One region of the Lysinibacillus sp. 10T31 genome, then DNA from elsewhere that is predicted to be linked to it. Evidence: riboswitches for the same ligand, from Rfam matches in the RefSeq annotation. Region 1 holds a riboswitch; each other region holds the start of a gene.
What was found. Region 1 has a riboswitch for cobalamin ahead of AC1DCY_RS10595 (ribonucleoside-diphosphate reductase subunit alpha). Riboswitches for the same ligand answer to the same signal wherever they lie in the genome.
Positions count from the first base shown of each region.

Region 1 (4,422 bases):
GTCCAGAAGTTACCTAGCATTTTTTTATACTTAGGATATGCCCAGCTAAAACGCACATCATCCCAGTTTAAAATGTTAGAAGAACGTCCGTTGACAATCCCTGTTGAACGGTTCGGTGCATCCTTATCCATAATTTGTCGTTTTGTAATAGTTGTCATTGTTACTTCCTCCTAGCTCGCGCAAGACTCACATTCTAGCAATTCTACAGACGTTGAGCGCACATAATAAGTCGTTTTCACACCGCTCGCCCATGCATTCATATGCAATGCTAGTAAATCTTTCGCCTTAATCGTATTTTGAACGTATAAATTAAGTGAAATGCCTTGGTCGATATGACGTGCTCGTGCAGCATTTTGCTTGATTGTCCAATTTTGATCGATGAAATAAGCAGATTTATAATACCAAGTCGTCACAGGTGATAAATCAGGTACTGTTACTGGAATTTTGTAATCCTTCTTCTCTTCTGAATAACTCTTTTGGAAGATTGGATCAATCGTAGCCGTACTGCCCGCTAAAATGGATGTTGATGAGTTCGGTGCAACTGCCATTACATAGCCGTTACGCATACCTTTCTCAGCAACCGCGGCGCGTAACGCATTCCATTTATTGCTGTCGTAGCCACGTTTGTCAAAATACGCACCAGTATGCCAATCTGAGCCTTCAAATAATGGGTATGCTCCTTTTTCACATGCCAAATCGTTAGAAGCACGAATCGTTAAATAAGCAATTTCTTCATAGAGCTTGTCCGCAAATTCTACTGCTTCCTCAGACTCCCATTGAATTTCTTTCAAAGCTAATAAATGGTGCCAGCCAAATGTGCCAAGCCCAATACCACGGTAGCGTAGGTTCGTACGCTCTGCTTGTTTTACTGGAATTGTATTTAGAGCAATAACGTTATCTAGCATACGTACTTGAACTGGGATCAATCGTTCTAGAACACCAGCCGGTACAGCTCTACCTAAATTAATAGATGATAAGTTACATACAACGAAATCTCCAGGTTTGCGACGTGTTACGATGACATCATCCTCTAAGGTAATAGATTCGAACTCAGTAGCTGACATATTTTGGAATATCTCTGTGCACAGGTTCGAGCTGTAAACCATTCCTTCATGCTTATTCGGATTCATGCGATTGACTTCATCTCGATAGAACATAAACGGTACGCCTGTTTCAAGCTGTGAGCGCATAATACGCTTCATAATATCAATAGCTGGTACGACTTCACGACTTAACAATGGATTCGCGATACATTCCGCATATTTAGTACGGAAAGAGCCATCACCCTTTTTCTCATCGTAGAAATCCTCTAGTGAGAATCCCATAACCTCTCGTACTTCATGTGGGTCAAATAAATGCCAATCCCCACGTGCCTCAACAGTTTCCATAAATAAATCTGGTAGGCACAGCCCTGTGAAAATATCATGGGCACGCAGACGCTCATCCCCATTGTTTAAGCGTAAATCTAAAAACGTAAAGATGTCTTTATGCCAAACATCTAGATAGACAGCAATAGCTCCTTGTCGTTGCCCAAGCTGATCGACTGAAACCGCCGTATTGTTAAGCTGTTTAATCCATGGTAAAACGCCACTTGATGCACCTTTAAAACCTTTAATAGATGAGCCTCGGCTACGAATTTTCCCCATATAAACACCAATACCACCGCCGTACTTCGATAAAGTTGCGACATCTGTATTCGTGTCATAAATACTTTGTAAACTATCATCTACTGTATCGATAAAGCAACTTGATAGCTGACCATGTGTTTTACCTGCATTTGATAATGTTGGTGTAGCAACAGTCATATATAAATTACTCATCGCCCAGTAAGATTCACGGACTTTTTCTAAACGATTTTCTGTTTCATCCTGCATCAGGGTCATTGCAATGACCATCCATCGTTCCTGTGGTAGTTCCACTGGTGTTTTCGTGTAATCACGGACTACATAGCGGTCCATCAATGTTTTTAAGCCAATATACGTAAACAACTCATCTCGACTTGGATCTAAATAAGAAGCAAGTTCCTGAAGCTCCTGCTCACTATATTTTGTTGTTAAACTTTCATGATACAAACCAGCTTCTGTATAGTGTGCTAATTGTTCTGGGAAAACCTTATAAACATCCTTTACTGAAACTCCACGGCGCATTGCAAATTGATCATATAGTTTTTCTAAATAAATTTGAGCTGCGACAAATGTCCAGTAAGGCTCCTCCTCATCAATTAAGCTAAGCGTTTGTAAAACCATCGCATCTGCCCATGCTTCAAATGTGGCATTATCGTTTTTTCGTAGCCATCGATCCGATAATCTTACAAAACTTTCGAGTTCATCCTCCGTGTAACTTTTCTTGAGCTTAGCAATTTGCTGTTCGATTTGAATTGTCATGTTCTCATTCTCTCCCTTTCTATCTCCAGACAACACAAAAAGCGATCACGCAACATCTATCGGTTACGTGATCGCAGTAAAATCGGAAATGGAAATGAAGGACATGCACACAAAGAAGTGAACAAATCTCTCGCCTCCACTTCTCAATCCCCGAAGAATGTGTTGCTGTCTTGAACATATCGGCAGGTCTCCTGGCTCATGCTTCCTCCAAATGATAACCTTCCCGTTTTTCACAGTGGCCTACTCATCATTTGTCAGCACTTACAGTTGCGGGGACAGCTTCGGCTTAAGATGACTCTTTTTCCGAATTCCCTTTTAAACCATATTGGTACCGCTCGTCCAAAATACTATATATTGTGTTTAACTCCTAAACAAATCTAACATATTGTGTTTATTGATGCAATAGGCGTTTTGCCCCTTGCACGTTATAAAGTGCTACATTTTCTCGAAGCAAGCCCAATTACAATGCAGTTTTACGTAGTTTTTCAAAATTTCTAGGAAATTTTTTTTGTGCTAGCTGCTCTTTTTCAGGCTGTATTCCTAGCAAAACTACTGCACATGGACCAGCTGATTTCTCAACATCTAACGAACTTTCGACCTGTTGCTCGCCAAAAAGCCGAGTAAATTCGGCTTGTAGACCTTTTGATCCAACTGGCCATACTTGCTGCACGATTCCCTCTTTCCACGCCTGAAAAATAGGTTGCAACTGTGCGACATTATCAGGCTGCGCAAGGACTTCATTGCCTACAAGCGGTAGTCCATAAGTGTACCAGCTAAGCTGTTCATGCTTAGTTGCTGTGCGTTTTTGCTGCTCACCAAGCATCGTAATAGACAATCCTGATTGTAAAGTCGGCATATTGGACTCTGTGCTACCGTCTATTGGCGGACAATTATGGCCAACCTCATCAAAAACCTGCTGAATGCCTGCAACATAACGCGACCACGCTGCATCTCCTGAAAAATTAGCGAGTAAAATATGGCTTGGTAACGCATTTGCAGCAAGCTGCTCTAAAAAAGTAACACGCGCAGTTAAGTATGCCGTTAGCTTGTCTGAAGCAGACACAACATCTTGTGGTTTTTCACCAATTGCTGCGGCATTATCTGTTGTAGCAATGAGCTCACCTATTTTTATAGCATTTCTCAATGTACTCGACCTTCCTTACGCACAAACACCTTCGACAGAATTGGCATCGCAATCGCAACGATTACTAAATTTATAAGTGTTGCCAACGGAAGACTAGTCAGTGACGTCCAGTAAAATGCTGGGCTAATGATAAAGTAAAATGGTATAGGTGCTACAACACCATTTAAAACAAGTGCCACAGGCCATTTCCAGAAATGCATTCCTTTTTTATGCATAACCCCAAAGACCCATACAACAATAAACATTTCAACCGCGATAATAATATGTAGCGGTCCAAGTGGGAAGCCAGTAGTTAAGGCTGAGATAAAATGCCCAATGACTCCCGCAACCCCAGCTAATACTGGAGATAAAAAGACAACGCTCAAAAATGCGGGTGCAGAGTCAAGCGCTGCAGTTGTAATAAATGTTGGAACTTTAATGACTGCACCCACTGCACAAATTGCCGCTACCATGGCCGTGAGCGTCAATTTCATCAATCTTTGTCGATCCATTCCATTTCCTCTTTCCTTTAAATTTTTTTATAATAGCGTGGGGTTGATTTCCGTTCCGGTTGGGCGCTTTCCTGGGGGCGTCCGATGAGCCGCTTTTGTTGCTGCCGCTTCGCTTTCGCACAGAAAACATCCGCTGCGCTGCAGGGTCTCGGGCCAACACGATGTTGGTCACGAAGGCGTTATCACAGGATGTGATGCACTTAGCCTTCGTTCCTCTATCGCTAATCCCCAAGGAGTCGCCCAACCTCCACTCCAATCAACTTATTTACAAAGCATACGTCCTTGGAAATCTTATCCCCAAAATGAAAAGCCTAATAAAATTTTTTTAAAACTATATCATTTTATTTGTTCCCCGATACCGTACCAAATGCGTACGACTTGTTCGGCTTCAGCAAATAATGCT
Region 1 covers NZ_JBFTHS010000015.1:21,731-26,152, reverse strand. Annotated here, with positions in the region: gene AC1DCY_RS10600 (ribonucleotide-diphosphate reductase subunit beta) at 1-158, opposite strand, end outside; gene AC1DCY_RS10595 (ribonucleoside-diphosphate reductase subunit alpha) at 171-2,384, opposite strand; cobalamin riboswitch at 2,548-2,735, opposite strand; gene AC1DCY_RS10590 (hypothetical protein) at 2,845-3,528, opposite strand; gene AC1DCY_RS10585 (ECF transporter S component) at 3,525-4,019, opposite strand; gene AC1DCY_RS10580 (bifunctional adenosylcobinamide kinase/adenosylcobinamide-phosphate guanylyltransferase) at 4,356-4,422, opposite strand, start outside.

Region 2 (4,422 bases), on a different contig from region 1:
ATATAATGATGGAAAAAGGGCTTTTAGAAGAAGTAAAAGGTTTATGGCAGCAAAATTTACGAGGTGTGCAGTCAATCCAAGCAATCGGCTACAAGGAATTATATGATTACCTAGATGGAAAATGTTCTTTAGAAGAAGCCATTGATAGTTTAAAGCAAAATTCTCGCCGCTATGCGAAAAGACAACTAACATACTTCCGAAACAAAATGGATGTATATTTTGTTAATAATGACGAAATACTTTAATTAATTTCTAAAAATTACTAATTGCCAAATTGGTAGAACATGCTACTATAGGAATGAAGAGGTAGAAAGAGAGTATAAGGAGGCATTTTGATGAAATCAATTAACTTGCAAGATACATTCTTAAACCATCTACGTAAAAACAATGTTTTTGTAACTGTGTTTTTATTAAATGGATTTCAGTTAAAAGGAACTGTGAAATCTTATGATAATTTTACAGTACTATTACTAGATGCTGAAAGCAAGCAACACCTTATTTACAAACATGCTATTTCTACATTTGTTCCAGCAAAGCAAGTAGATTTTTTAGAGACAGAAGAATAGAAACATTATAGTAAAACAGTTAGTGTTCATGACACTAGCTGTTTTTTTGCCTACAGGCTATAATGTAAGAGGAAATCGACATATTGGAGGACTACACAGATGAAAACTATGGATACAACAGAAATATTAGAACTATTAGATGCGAACGAAGACCTATATATTATTGATGTTCGTGAAGATGATGAGGTAGCACAAGGCATGATCCCTGGTGCTCAACACATTGCTCTTGGGACAATCCCTGAGCGCTTAGGTGAATTAGATGCTTCTAAGCCATACATTATCGTTTGCAAGGCTGGCGGTCGTTCAGCAAATGCTTGTGCATACCTAGAAGCTCAAGGCTTTGACGTAACAAACCTTGAAGGCGGCATGCTTGCTTATGATGGAGAGTTAGAATTTAAATAATGTTCGATTGAAACCCTCGTTTATACGAGGGTTTTTCTTATACAATCGGGTGGTGAAAGATTAAAGTGGTTCGCTATTATTTGGTAAAAATGTGTTATGATAGCAACGTGCAAGGAGGGATTAGTATGTATCAGACAATAGCACCCCCAACAATGTCTTTACAGTAGAATCTGCTGTTTAGGCATTCAATAAAAGCTTGCTAATTCTCGATAGATTCTACTGTATATCGAAGACTATATACATGTAGAAAGTAGGAATTAGAAATGAGCGGAAAACTATCTTTTATATTATCGATGATTATTTTTAGAGCTGTAGGTGTTTTTGCAAAATACATTAAGTTGCCTTCAAGTGAAATTGCCTTTTGGATGAGTCTCATTGGCTCTTGTTTTTTACTTTTGATTTTCCTATCTAAAAAAGAAAGGTTTTCGAAAACAACTATTTTGCAAAATAAATGGCCATTGGTACTTTCGAGCTTTGCCTTATGCGGCAATTGGATTTTCCTTTTCCAAGCGTACAAGGAAACAACTATCGCAAATGCAGCTCTAAGCTACTATTTCGCGCCAGTACTAGTGATTTGTTTGTCACCTATAGTGTTAAAAGAGAAAATATTATTAAGAAAAATTTTTTATGTTTGTGTTGCTCTTGTAGGTCTGTATTTTATCGTTCAAAGTCAAACTACCGAAACGAGCGAACATTATATCGGTATTGTATATGGGCTTGTTGCAGCTTATTTCTATACAATAGTCACATTCACCAATAAATATATCCGTGGATTAAAAGAACCTGATAATGCGATTATTCAGCTTGCTTTAGCAGCGTTATTCCTTGCGCTTTATCTTTTGGGGACCAATGGGTTTCAAGTCATGCAAATCGATATAAAATCATTTAGTTTACTTATTGCATTGGGCATTGTCCATGCTGGAATCGGCTTCCTTCTGTTCTTTTTCGGAATGCGTCATCTAAAAGGGCAAAGTATAGCTATTTTAAGCTATATTGATCCACTCACATCATTAGTGATTTCGACGATGATTATAGGAGAGAAAATGGCGACCCTACAAATAATAGGAGCTATTCTATTACTCGGCGCAACATTTCTGAGTGAAATAGATAAAACAAAGCGAATTTCACAGTAGTAAACGAACAAGAAACCCCTTGCAGACATCCAAATTTAGAAGTATTTTTGTGGCATGTTGGAACACTTCTTTAATTGTATGTGATGTTTTCTAAAAAATTAAAACATTGACACAAAAACCACTTTGCCGTAGATTTAAAGTAATTACATAAAAGCATTAGGTGCCCATTGCGGGAGAATAGGGAATAAAGTGAAAAGCTTTAGCGGTCCCACCACTGTAAAAGGGAGTTTCATAGAGAATGCCACTAGCATCGTGCTGGGAAGGTTCTATGAAATGTTGAAATTGAGCCAGGAGACCTGCCTATCTGCTTCGGTTATATAGACGATGGAAAAGTCTGTAGTTTATTTGTTATGGAATAAACTACAGGCTTTTTATTTTTTTCTCTAAATCATTCTTCGAGTAACAAGGGCAAAAAAGAAAGGGGAAATTTTCATGCAATTATTACAACAGACGATTCAAAACATTCAAAGTGCTGACAACAAAATGATGGAGAAGGCAAGGGAACGCATAGATGCACTTTGCAAGCCTCCTGGAAGCTTGGGGAAACTGGAGACCCTTGCTGTGCAACTATCCGGAATTACAGGAGACCTATTTCCTGCGATTGATAATAAGGCGATAATTGTCTGTGCAGCAGATCATGGTGTTTGTGATGAAGGGGTAACACCTAATCCACAAAATGTGACGGTCTTTCAAACATTAAATTTTCCTAGAGGAGGGACTGGTGTCTGTGCTATTGCAAAAATCACAGATGCAAAAATTGTCACAGTAGATGTTGGCGTAAAAGAGGATATTCCGCATGATGCTGGAGTCATCATTAAAAAGATTAAATATGGTACGGACAATATGGCAAAAGGACCTGCTATGACAAGGGAAGAAGCCATTCAATCCATTGAAGTGGGAATTGAAGTAGCTACGGAAGAAGTTAAAAAAGGGATAAATGTACTCGGGACAGGTGAAATGGGTATCGGTAATACAACACCTAGTGCTGCTATATTATCGGTTCTTCACGAGTGTCATCCGAATGAAGTGACAGGCTTCGGTGCAGGAGTTGGACCAGGAGGGATTGCACATAAAGTAGAGGTTATTTACAATGCTATTGCATTAAATAAACCAAATCGTCATGATGCTATTGATATTCTTGCAAAAGTTGGAGGGCTAGAAATAGGCGCTATGGCAGGAGTAATACTTGCTGCCGCCGCACATCGAAAACCAGTTGTTATTGATGGCTTTATTTCTACTATTGCAGCTCTTATTGCATACGAACTTGAGCCAAACGTCAAAGACTATATTATTCCTTCTCATGCCTCTGAAGAACCAGGTGCAAAAATTGCCGCTGAAATGCTCGGAATTGAACCGATGCTACAAATGAATATGCGATTGGGTGAAGGCTCTGGTGCAGCTTTAGCATTTCCTATTTTGGACGCAGCATGCTCTATGATGAAAAACATGACTACATTAGAGGAAGCTATGCAGCTATTAAAATAAAGTGAAATGTCAATGGCCCTCGCTGATTATTTATAGGTAGCTAGACTCCCTCCTGCATTCTGGGAGTCTTAAGCTTGCCTTACATAGTTCGAAAGCAAATCTTTACAGAAGTCCTTTTTTAATCGCTGTAACAACAGCTCCCACACGAGATTCTACTCCAAACTTCTGAATAATGGAGGATATGTGATGCTCTACAGTTCTTTTTCCAATGCCTAATTCTTCACTAATCTCACTATTTGTTTTATCCTCTGCGACACGTTGCAATACTTCATACTCTTTTGGTGTAAGTCTAACCATATACAAACACTCCCATTTTTAATTTATATAACCATACATTAGCATAGATATATTTATTAACCTATATTTTGTACATGGTTTAATCATTTTACATTTAAAAAAATTACAAAATTGTGAAAATTGAATTTATATGTCGTGAAATACGGATTTTTTTTTTTTTTTTTATGCTAGATTGTAAACTACAAAGCAGAATGGCTGCGAGATATTTAATATTTATAAAAATATGTCAGGTCTATTGTTTTGTATAAAGTATAGAGGAGGTGTTCCTATGAAGTCAGATGAAAACAAGAAAAATTGGGAATCAACGCATTCAGCAGCTGGAAAACAGACGATAAGACCGCTAGTTAAATCTGTTGGCTGCGCTGCTTGCTGGGCTGCACATTCTATACCTCTTACTAGGGTTTGTATGCCACCTGTCACACCAATTAATGCAGCGTTATAGAAAAAATGAGAGGAGGCTTAAAAAATTTAGTCTCCTTTTATCATACGTATATCGAAAGGTGGTTGTACTATTGGAAACCGATTATCAACCAGAATTT
Region 2 covers NZ_JBFTHS010000035.1:42,429-46,850, reverse strand. Annotated here, with positions in the region: gene miaA (tRNA (adenosine(37)-N6)-dimethylallyltransferase MiaA) at 1-245, shown strand, start outside; gene hfq (RNA chaperone Hfq) at 336-566, shown strand; gene AC1DCY_RS18925 (rhodanese-like domain-containing protein) at 666-968, shown strand; gene AC1DCY_RS18920 (DMT family transporter) at 1,232-2,101, shown strand; cobalamin riboswitch at 2,243-2,419, shown strand; gene cobT (nicotinate-nucleotide--dimethylbenzimidazole phosphoribosyltransferase) at 2,534-3,586, shown strand; gene AC1DCY_RS18910 (response regulator transcription factor) at 3,689-3,883, opposite strand; gene skfA (sporulation killing factor) at 4,152-4,325, shown strand; gene skfB (sporulation killing factor system radical SAM maturase) at 4,396-4,422, shown strand, end outside.
Region 2: it holds a riboswitch for cobalamin, as region 1 does, so the genes downstream of both, cobT (nicotinate-nucleotide--dimethylbenzimidazole phosphoribosyltransferase) here and AC1DCY_RS10595 (ribonucleoside-diphosphate reductase subunit alpha) in region 1, are expected to answer to the same signal.

Region 3 (4,422 bases), on a different contig from region 1:
CATAATAATTGTTCGTGCTATTAAATCACAAATAATCAGCAAAGTTGCCCCATTAAAAAATGATAATGGCAATAAATGACGGTGATCGGAACCCCAAACCATTCTCGTCATATGAGGCACGACTAAACCAACAAAGCCTATCGTTCCAGAAACAGCTACCGCAGCTCCTGTCAACATGGACCCACCCACTAAAATAATATATTTACTGCGCTTAACATTGACACCTAAATGCTTTGCGCGTTCTTCACCATATAACAGAACATTTAATTCACGTCTTTGTGTCCAAAGCATAATGGAGCCAATTATGACAAACGGGATAATCATCTGAACGTATGGCCAACCACGCATCGATACTGAGCCGAGCAGCCAACCAATCACTTGGCGTAGCTCCTCACCAGATAATGCGATCATTAATGAAATCAAAGAACCTAAAAATGAACTAAATATAACTCCTGTTAAAATAAGAGTTTCCATTTTTAGTGAACGGTCTACTATTCTAGCAAAGCCCATAACAGCAAACATCGTTAATATGGCACCTATCATACTAAAGGTTGGCAATGTAAAATGACCGATTACAGGTATTGACACACTAAAGAAAATCGTCATCACTGCGCCCACTGATGCACCAGAGGAAACACCTAACGTATAAGGATCAGCCAAAGGATTTTTTAATAGGCCTTGAAAAGCTGCCCCTGCAATTGCAAGTGATGCCCCTACAAGCCCTGCTAGCATCACTCGAGGTAAACGAATCTTCCATAAAATATTGGCAGCTGTTTCATCAGCCGCCCTATTCCACAATACTTCTAATGGAATATGAACTGAGCCTATCGCTACACCACACCAGATGCTAATGATTAAAAGCGTAATTGCTGTTACATAGGCTGCAATTGTTTTACTCATTTAAACGCCTCTGGGTAAACGGCCTTTGCTAATTCCTCAAAACCATCTGCTAACCGAGGACCTTGACGACTTGTCGTACTTTCATCCACTTGTACAATAGCCTTATTTTTTACGGCAGTTATTGTCTCAAAGCCTGGACGTTGTGGAATTTTCGTTAAAATATTCGGTACATAATTATATGCCACAACAATGACATCTGGATTTTTCGCAATAATTTGTTCAGCTTCAATTGGATACCAGCCATTTACATCTGCTGCTACATTTTCAGCATGAATCATTTCTAGCATTTCATTCATAAATGTACCTTTACCAGCTGTATAAACCTGTGGCTCATCAGACGATTCTACAAAGACTTTCTTTGGCTCAACACCCTTAAGTTTTGTTTCAACTTCTTCAACTTTTGCCTTCATATTTGCGACTATTTTTTTAGCCTCTTCTAGTTTCCCCGTTGCACGACCAAGCTGTTCAATCGTTGTGTAAGTTTCATTAAAGTTTTTTGCATCCGCTACAACAAATACTTTCACACCGGCAGCCTCAAGCTGTTCAATTGCTCCTTTTGAATAACTCATACCCGATACATGTGCAAAAACGATATCTGGCGTTAACGCAATAATTTGTTCAATATTATAATCTATACCGCCAACCTTATCTTTTTTAGTAGCCTCTGGTGGATAATCATCATTATCTGTCACGCCAACTATTTCATTATTTAAGCCAAGGCCAAATAAAATTTCTGTGTTACTCGGAATGAGTGAGACAATTTTTTCAGGCGGTGCTTCAAGCGTAATTTCCTTGCCAGTAGCATCCGTTATCGTCATTGGGAATGTTGCTTGATCTACTTTTGATGTCTCTTGTTGCTCAGAAGATGACGGCTTTTCATTTGTCGCCTCTTTTGTATTACATGCAGCAAGTAAGCCAATAGCTAAAAATGCTGATAACCCTATTTTCCAAATTTTCTTCATGTGAATCCTCCTTAGTCTATTTGCGCGTATAGTTTTGATTGTTTTTCTGATTGATCGATACATTTTAGTTTTTTATCGCCTAACATTTCGGGGTTATCATCAGCATTGCGAACTTCCAGCCAACATGTTGAGTTTATCTCCCCAAGTTTTTGAGTTTATCACCTAACATTGTGAATTTATCGCCCAACTTTTTGAGTTTATCACCCAACATTGTGAATTTATCGCCTAACTTTTTGAGTTTATCACCTAACATTGTGAATTTATCGCCCATGTTTTCAAATTTATCGACATTCATCTTCCAAAACAAATACCCCTCATCATAAAACAATGAGGGGGTCAAATTTGCACAAAAATACATATACAAAATCCACCATCCTATCCTCGTAGGCTACAACGTGTTTTCTATAAAGGCAGGTCTCCTGGCTCGTGCTCCATACGCTTTTTCAAGCCTTCCCGAAATTTTCAGTGGCGCAGATTGAAAAAACTCACACATACAGTGGCGGGACCGCATCGGAATTACACCGATTTCCCTTTTCACTTTACTTAAGTAAAGAACCTTTATAATATTCAGTTGATTGTATTATACATGAAAATGAAAGAAGTCGCCTCCATTCGAGACGACTTCTAAACAAATCAATTATGCCCGGCATACTTAAAGAAATTAGACGATATCTGAAAAATACTGTACCGTTTTCATTGGTGCACCCATTTCTCGTAATGCCCATGTGTTCTCTAAATAAATATCTGCTAGCTTCTCATATTTGCCACCGAATCTTTGTGCCCATTCGACTGCTACAACACTTTCATATAAGTGCGCCATTTTCTCTGCGACCTTTTTTGCCTCAAAAGTTTTTGTTGCATCATCTAAACGGCTAAATGTTTGCAAAGTTGAATCTAGTGTTGCTAATTGCTCCACGACAATTTCGACTAATGGACTGGTAGCTAGTTTTTCTAGACGTTCTTCCATGACACGAACAAACATTTCGTGCACACGAAACTTATCAACTAAACGAATGAGCTCTAAAGCTAAAATATTCGCAGTCCCCTCCCACACAGTAAGTACCTGTGCATCTCGTAATAACCGAGGTGTAACAAAATCTTCAATATAGCCGTTTCCGCCATGTAATTCAATGGCTTCACTTGCATAATGTACAGCTTGCTCTGCCGTTTCTTTTTTCATAATAGCAATATACAAGCGATTCAAAATGATGTCCTCTTTATTCCCCTGCCCACTAGTTACTTTATCGTACAGCTGAATAAGATCAAAAACTGCGGCAACTTCTACATGAAGCTTGGCAGCGAATTTCCCTAGTGAATCCTGAATCATAGGATATTGCGTTAAAGGTTTACCAAAGGCATGACGATTTGTCACATAATGCTTCGCCTCTAAATAACCGCGGCGCATAATGCCGATAGAAGCAACCGCATTGCAAATTCTTGATAAATTAAGCGCCTCCAGCATATAGTAAATCCCTTTATTCGGGTCACCGACAACATATGCTAGTGCACCATCAAATTCCACCTCACCAGAAGGTACTGCTCTAACGCCAAGTTTATCCTTTAAACGCCGAATGCGCAGGTTATTAACTGTGCCATCCTCATTTCGCCATGGAACGGCGAACAATGTTAAGCCCTTTGAGCCTGCCTGAGCCCCTTTCATACGCGCCAATACCATGGTTACTCCACACATTCCAGCGTTAGATGCAAAATATTTTTCCCCATATAAACGATACTGCTTGCCATCCTGTCTGGCCTCCACAACATTCGCCCCAACATCAGAGCCACCTTGGCGCTCCGTTAAAAATGTAGCCCCCTCATATAGCTCTGTATCTCCTGTTGCACAAACATGTGGTAAAAAGCGCTCCTTCACCTCATCACTCGCATAATGATCAAGTAAATAAGCCGTTGCCATTGTTAAAGTAACAGGACAGTAAAAGCCTGGTTCAGCATGTGATAGTATATAGCCTTGAGCAAAGCTATACACATAATTACCCTTTTTACCTAATTGTGGAATATCTTTATGCACATAGCCGACAATGCCAGTATTGTACGTCTCTTCAATTGTTTTTTTATAGCCATCATTGACCCAAATCTCTGACACTTCTTCACCATAGGCATTATACCTTTGTAATCGAGGTTCACCCTCTCTATCCGTATGTTTGGCTCTCACATCAATATCTCCAGCACAAAGCTCACCGAAATCTGTTAACTCACGTGTGGCATATTCCGCAAACTCTTTATCTAGCATCATTTCTAAAACTTTATGAAGTGTCTCATTATCTTTAAAAAAGTTTGTTGTTTTCATATCTTCCTGCTGTAAAACTTTCATGCTATCTCACCTCTTGTCCCTTCAAGGATTGTTTTAGTATTTTGCCCGATGCATTTCGTGGTAGCGCTTCCACACGTTCAAAGATGCGTGGAATTTTATATTTAGCAAGATGCTCCTCCAAATAAGCTTTAAGTTCGTCCACAACAATTTCCGTTTTAGCGGCATAAACAGCCTTCACTGTTTCTCCCCACTCCGGATGTGGCACACCGATTACAGCCACTTCAAATATCC
Region 3 covers NZ_JBFTHS010000011.1:81,644-86,065, forward strand. Annotated here, with positions in the region: gene AC1DCY_RS08680 (FecCD family ABC transporter permease) at 1-900, opposite strand, end outside; gene AC1DCY_RS08685 (ABC transporter substrate-binding protein) at 897-1,862, opposite strand; gene AC1DCY_RS08690 (hypothetical protein) at 1,996-2,226, opposite strand; cobalamin riboswitch at 2,255-2,437, opposite strand; gene AC1DCY_RS08695 (acyl-CoA dehydrogenase family protein) at 2,524-4,191, opposite strand; gene AC1DCY_RS08700 (class I adenylate-forming enzyme family protein) at 4,193-4,422, opposite strand, start outside.
Region 3: it holds a riboswitch for cobalamin, as region 1 does, so the genes downstream of both, AC1DCY_RS08690 (hypothetical protein) here and AC1DCY_RS10595 (ribonucleoside-diphosphate reductase subunit alpha) in region 1, are expected to answer to the same signal.

Region 4 (4,422 bases), on a different contig from region 1:
AAACCCCCATCAACCATTTATATGTACAAAATAGTAAGACCGTAAATTACACTCCATTCAAGTATTGTTCGAACCGTAGGATAAGAGAATATAGTGTTATTGTATTGGTTATGTCATTTGAAAAATATTCACTATAGCAATATACAAAAAGTGTTTACAAATGCTGAAATGGATTTTGTGTATCACTAGATTTGTTGCCTTGTGGTTGATTTTTTCTACTAAAATAAAATATAACTCCATTGGAATTGACGATAAAATGCATTTTAATAATAGTATAGGGAGTGAAAATGATGAGAGAAATAAGTATTGCAAAAGCTATTTCAGCAAATAGAAAAGAAAAAGGTATTACACAAGATAAACTTGCTGAGTATGTCGGTGTATCAAAGGCTTCCGTTTCCAAATGGGAGACGGCTCAAAGCTATCCGGATATCACCCTGCTACCACAATTGGCAACCTATTTTAATATAAGCATTGATGAACTCATTGGCTACCTCCCGCAAATGACAAAAAAAGATATAAAGAAAACATACCAACGGCTGGCTGAGGATTTTAGCAACAAGCCCTTTGATGATGTAGTTGATCAATGCCGGCAACGTTCCAATCAGGCGTAGGATCCGTAGCAAATGTTTATTTACTTGCAAAAGAACTACCTAAATCCCACAATTTATCCTCTAGATTGTCTAATAGATTTTTTGTTCTCTTTTCCATATTATCTGGGAGCTCATTTTCACCGAAATATGCAAGGTTCAAACTCTCATCATCCTTTTTCTCCAATACACCACTTACATTTTTAGCAACATAAAGATGAATGACTGTATAGACTTCATCCCCATTTGGATATTGGAAATAATAATCTGGTCCCGAAAAAACACCAATCAAGTCAAATTCATTGGCCACGAGTCCTGTTTCTTCATAGAGCTCACGGCTAGCAACTTCTTCTAAAGTTTCGTTTAGTTCCATCGAGCCCCCAGGTAATCCCCAATCCAACGTATCCGAACGATGTTGAAAGAGAATTTTCTTATCATCGTTTATCACAAGAATTGTCGCTCCGATGCTTATAATTGGTCTACTACCGATAAGTTTCCTTAATTCTGAAATATACCCCATATTCGCCCCCTAATACTTTTCATTAAAAAATATATTCGCTTTTTCAAAATATGAATCCTCTATTTTACTCACAAATAATAAAAATAGCTTCATTGGTATTGATTAACAATCTTTTTTTGTACGAAATAGTGCTTAAAAACATAGAATAGTTCTTTAAAAATGAAAAATAGCTTATTATGATCAAGTTTTTTTGAATTCCGACTATATTGATTGTTTTGAAAACTATATGTTAAGGTAAAAAGACAAATTGAATATGCTAAATTTTGGTGGTTCAAATGGTTTTGATTCCATTTGATTAAAAGGGAAGTTGGTGAGAGTCCAACACTGTCCCGCAACTGTATTTAGGAGTTCGATAACAAGGCCACTGTTTTGTTTGTCAAAATGGGAAGGTGTTATCGTAGCGTTGATCATAAGTCAGGAGACCTGCCACTAAGGTAAGCATCAATTGACCTACGAGGATAGGGAGGTGTTAGCTACTGCATGATCTTTGTGAATTCATGTAAATTCACTGTTTATTTGCTTTGTCATGCTTTTGTAGATTAACAACTTCTCAAAGGGGTAGAAGTTGTTTTTTTGTTGTTCTTTCGTGTTTGAATGGTAACGCTTTCAAGAATAATTAAACAAAGGGGTTGTAATGAATGGAGTTAAATTATTCACCAGGTCTTGATGGCATCATTGCCGCTGAAACAAAGCTATCTTTTTTAGACACTGTAGGAAGTCAAATTGTAATAAGGGGTTATGATTTGATTGAAATATCACAGAGATATTCGTACTTAGACATTGTTTACTTATTGTTGCATGGAGAAATACCAACTATCGAGCAACGGACTGATTTACAGGACAAGTTGAAATCTAATTATCAGGTTCCACAAGAGATTTTTCAAATTTTCAAGTTATTGCCTAATGGGACACATGCTATGGATGGGCTTAGAACTGGGATTTCTGTTTTAGCAGGCTATGATCAGCACATCAACGATCGTTCTACTGAAATGAATTTGACGAGAGCATATAGACTTTTAGGTGGTATGCCCAACATCGTAGCAAATAGCTATCGTGTATTAAATGGTCAAGATATCGTGGAGCCTGATAGCCAGCTTTCCTATAGTGCAAATTTTTATTACATGATTACTGGCAGAAAACCAACTGCGTTAGAAGAAGGAATCTTTGATCAGTCACTCGTTTTATATAGTGAGCATGAGATGCCAAATTCTACGTTTACGGCTCGTGTTATTGCTTCTACACAATCTGATTTGTATGGTGCTCTAACTGGGGCTGTCGCATCATTGAAAGGTAATTTACATGGCGGGGCAAACGAGGCGGTGATGTATATGCTTCTTGAAGCCAAAACAGTTGAAGGCTTTGAAACATTGCTGGAAAACAAACTACAAAATAAAGAAAAGATTATGGGCTTTGGGCACCGTGTATATATGAAAAAGATGGACCCAAGAGCGCAAATTATGAAAGAGGCTTTGTACAAATTATGTTTGGAGCAAGGGGATGACCGCTTATATCACATGTGTGAAGCTGGTGAAAAAGTAATGGTACAGAAAAAAGGGTTGTACCCAAATTTAGATTATTATGCAGCACCAGTGTACTACATGCTTGGTTTGCCGATCGAAATTTATACGCCAATCTTCTTCGGCTCACGAACTATCGGCTTATGTGCTCATGTGATAGAGCAGCATGACAATAATAGATTATTTAGACCTCGTGTCAATTATATTGGCGAGCGTCATAACCTTGAAGAATTATCGGTATAATCAAGTTTTAACAACTCGCCATAGAGCTGATGGGCATTCTGAACAATGTCCATCAGTATACTAGTATATCAAATTTATGCCTGAGAGGAAGATATAGATGATTAAAACAAATGAAATATCTAAGACAGATCAATTACTAACTGATATAGCCGATTACGTTTTAAATACAACGATTACAAGTGAAGAAGCATACGAAACAGCACGTTATGTTTTATTGGATACTTTAGGTTGTGGCATTTTGGCCTTGCAATATCCTGAGTGTACGAAACTTCTTGGTCCAGTAGTACCAGGTACAGTCGTCCCTAATGGTACACGTGTTCCGGGAACTTCCTATGTTCTTGATCCAGTAAGAGGCGCCTTCAATATCGGTTGTATGATTCGTTGGTTGGATTATAACGATACTTGGCTTGCGGCTGAATGGGGACATCCTTCAGATAATTTAGGTGGCATTTTAGCTGTTGCGGATTATTTGAGTCGCGTACGTATTGCAGAAGGTAAAGAGCCTCTTAAAATGAAAGACGTTTTAGAAATGATGATACAAGCCCATGAAATACAAGGCATTCTAGCACTAGAAAACAGCTTAAATCGTGTAGGTTTAGATCATGTTCTGTTTGTCAAAATTGCGACAACAGCTGTTGTGACAAAGGCATTAGGTGGCTCTCATCAAGAAATTATTAATGCATTGTCCAATGCTTGGATTGATAATTCAAGCCTACGAACATATCGACATGCACCTAATACTGGTTCTAGAAAATCATGGGCTGCTGGAGATGCAACAAGCAGGGCAGTGCAATTAGCCATGATGGCTGTGAAGGGCGAAATGGGTTATGCAACTGCCTTATCAGCACCTGGCTGGGGATTCCAAGACGTTCTCTTTAATAAACAAGAATTAAAACTTGCTAGACCACTTGCATCTTATGTCATGGAAAATGTTCTATTCAAGGTTTCATATCCAGCCGAATTTCATGCACAAACCGCTGCTGAATGTGCAGTACATTTACATCATGAAGTGAAAAATCGATTAAATGAAATTGAAAAAATTGAAATTACTACACATGAATCTGCCATGCGTATCATCGATAAAGAGGGACCTCTCAATAACCCAGCTGATCGTGATCACTGTATTCAATACATTACAGCTATTGGTCTCATCTATGGCGACATTACAGCAGACCACTATGAAGATGATGTGGCCGTAGATCCACATATCGATGACTTGAGAAATAAAATGGTAGTCGTTGAAAAAGCACAATATACAATCGATTACTTAGACCCTGAAAAACGCTCGATTGCCAATGCTGTACAAGTTTATTACAAAGATGGCACATCATCAGAGCTTGTTGAGTGTGAATATCCTTTAGGACACCGATTCCGTCGTGAGGAAGCATTCCCTCAAATCATTGATAAATTCCAGCAAAACATTGATACACATTATTCTCAAAAACAATTAAATAAAATTAATCAGATTTGTGCTGATAAAGAGCTTGTCGAAAATAGCTATGTTCATGAATTTGTAGATTTATTCGTTTAACTTCTTTCTGCGGATGTCACGGAA
Region 4 covers NZ_JBFTHS010000012.1:83,675-88,096, forward strand. Annotated here, with positions in the region: partial or broken gene AC1DCY_RS09230 (helix-turn-helix domain-containing protein) at 291-590, shown strand; gene AC1DCY_RS09235 (NUDIX hydrolase) at 628-1,107, opposite strand; cobalamin riboswitch at 1,358-1,552, shown strand; gene mmgD (citrate synthase) at 1,746-2,867, shown strand; gene AC1DCY_RS09245 (bifunctional 2-methylcitrate dehydratase/aconitate hydratase) at 2,965-4,398, shown strand.
Region 4: it holds a riboswitch for cobalamin, as region 1 does, so the genes downstream of both, mmgD (citrate synthase) here and AC1DCY_RS10595 (ribonucleoside-diphosphate reductase subunit alpha) in region 1, are expected to answer to the same signal.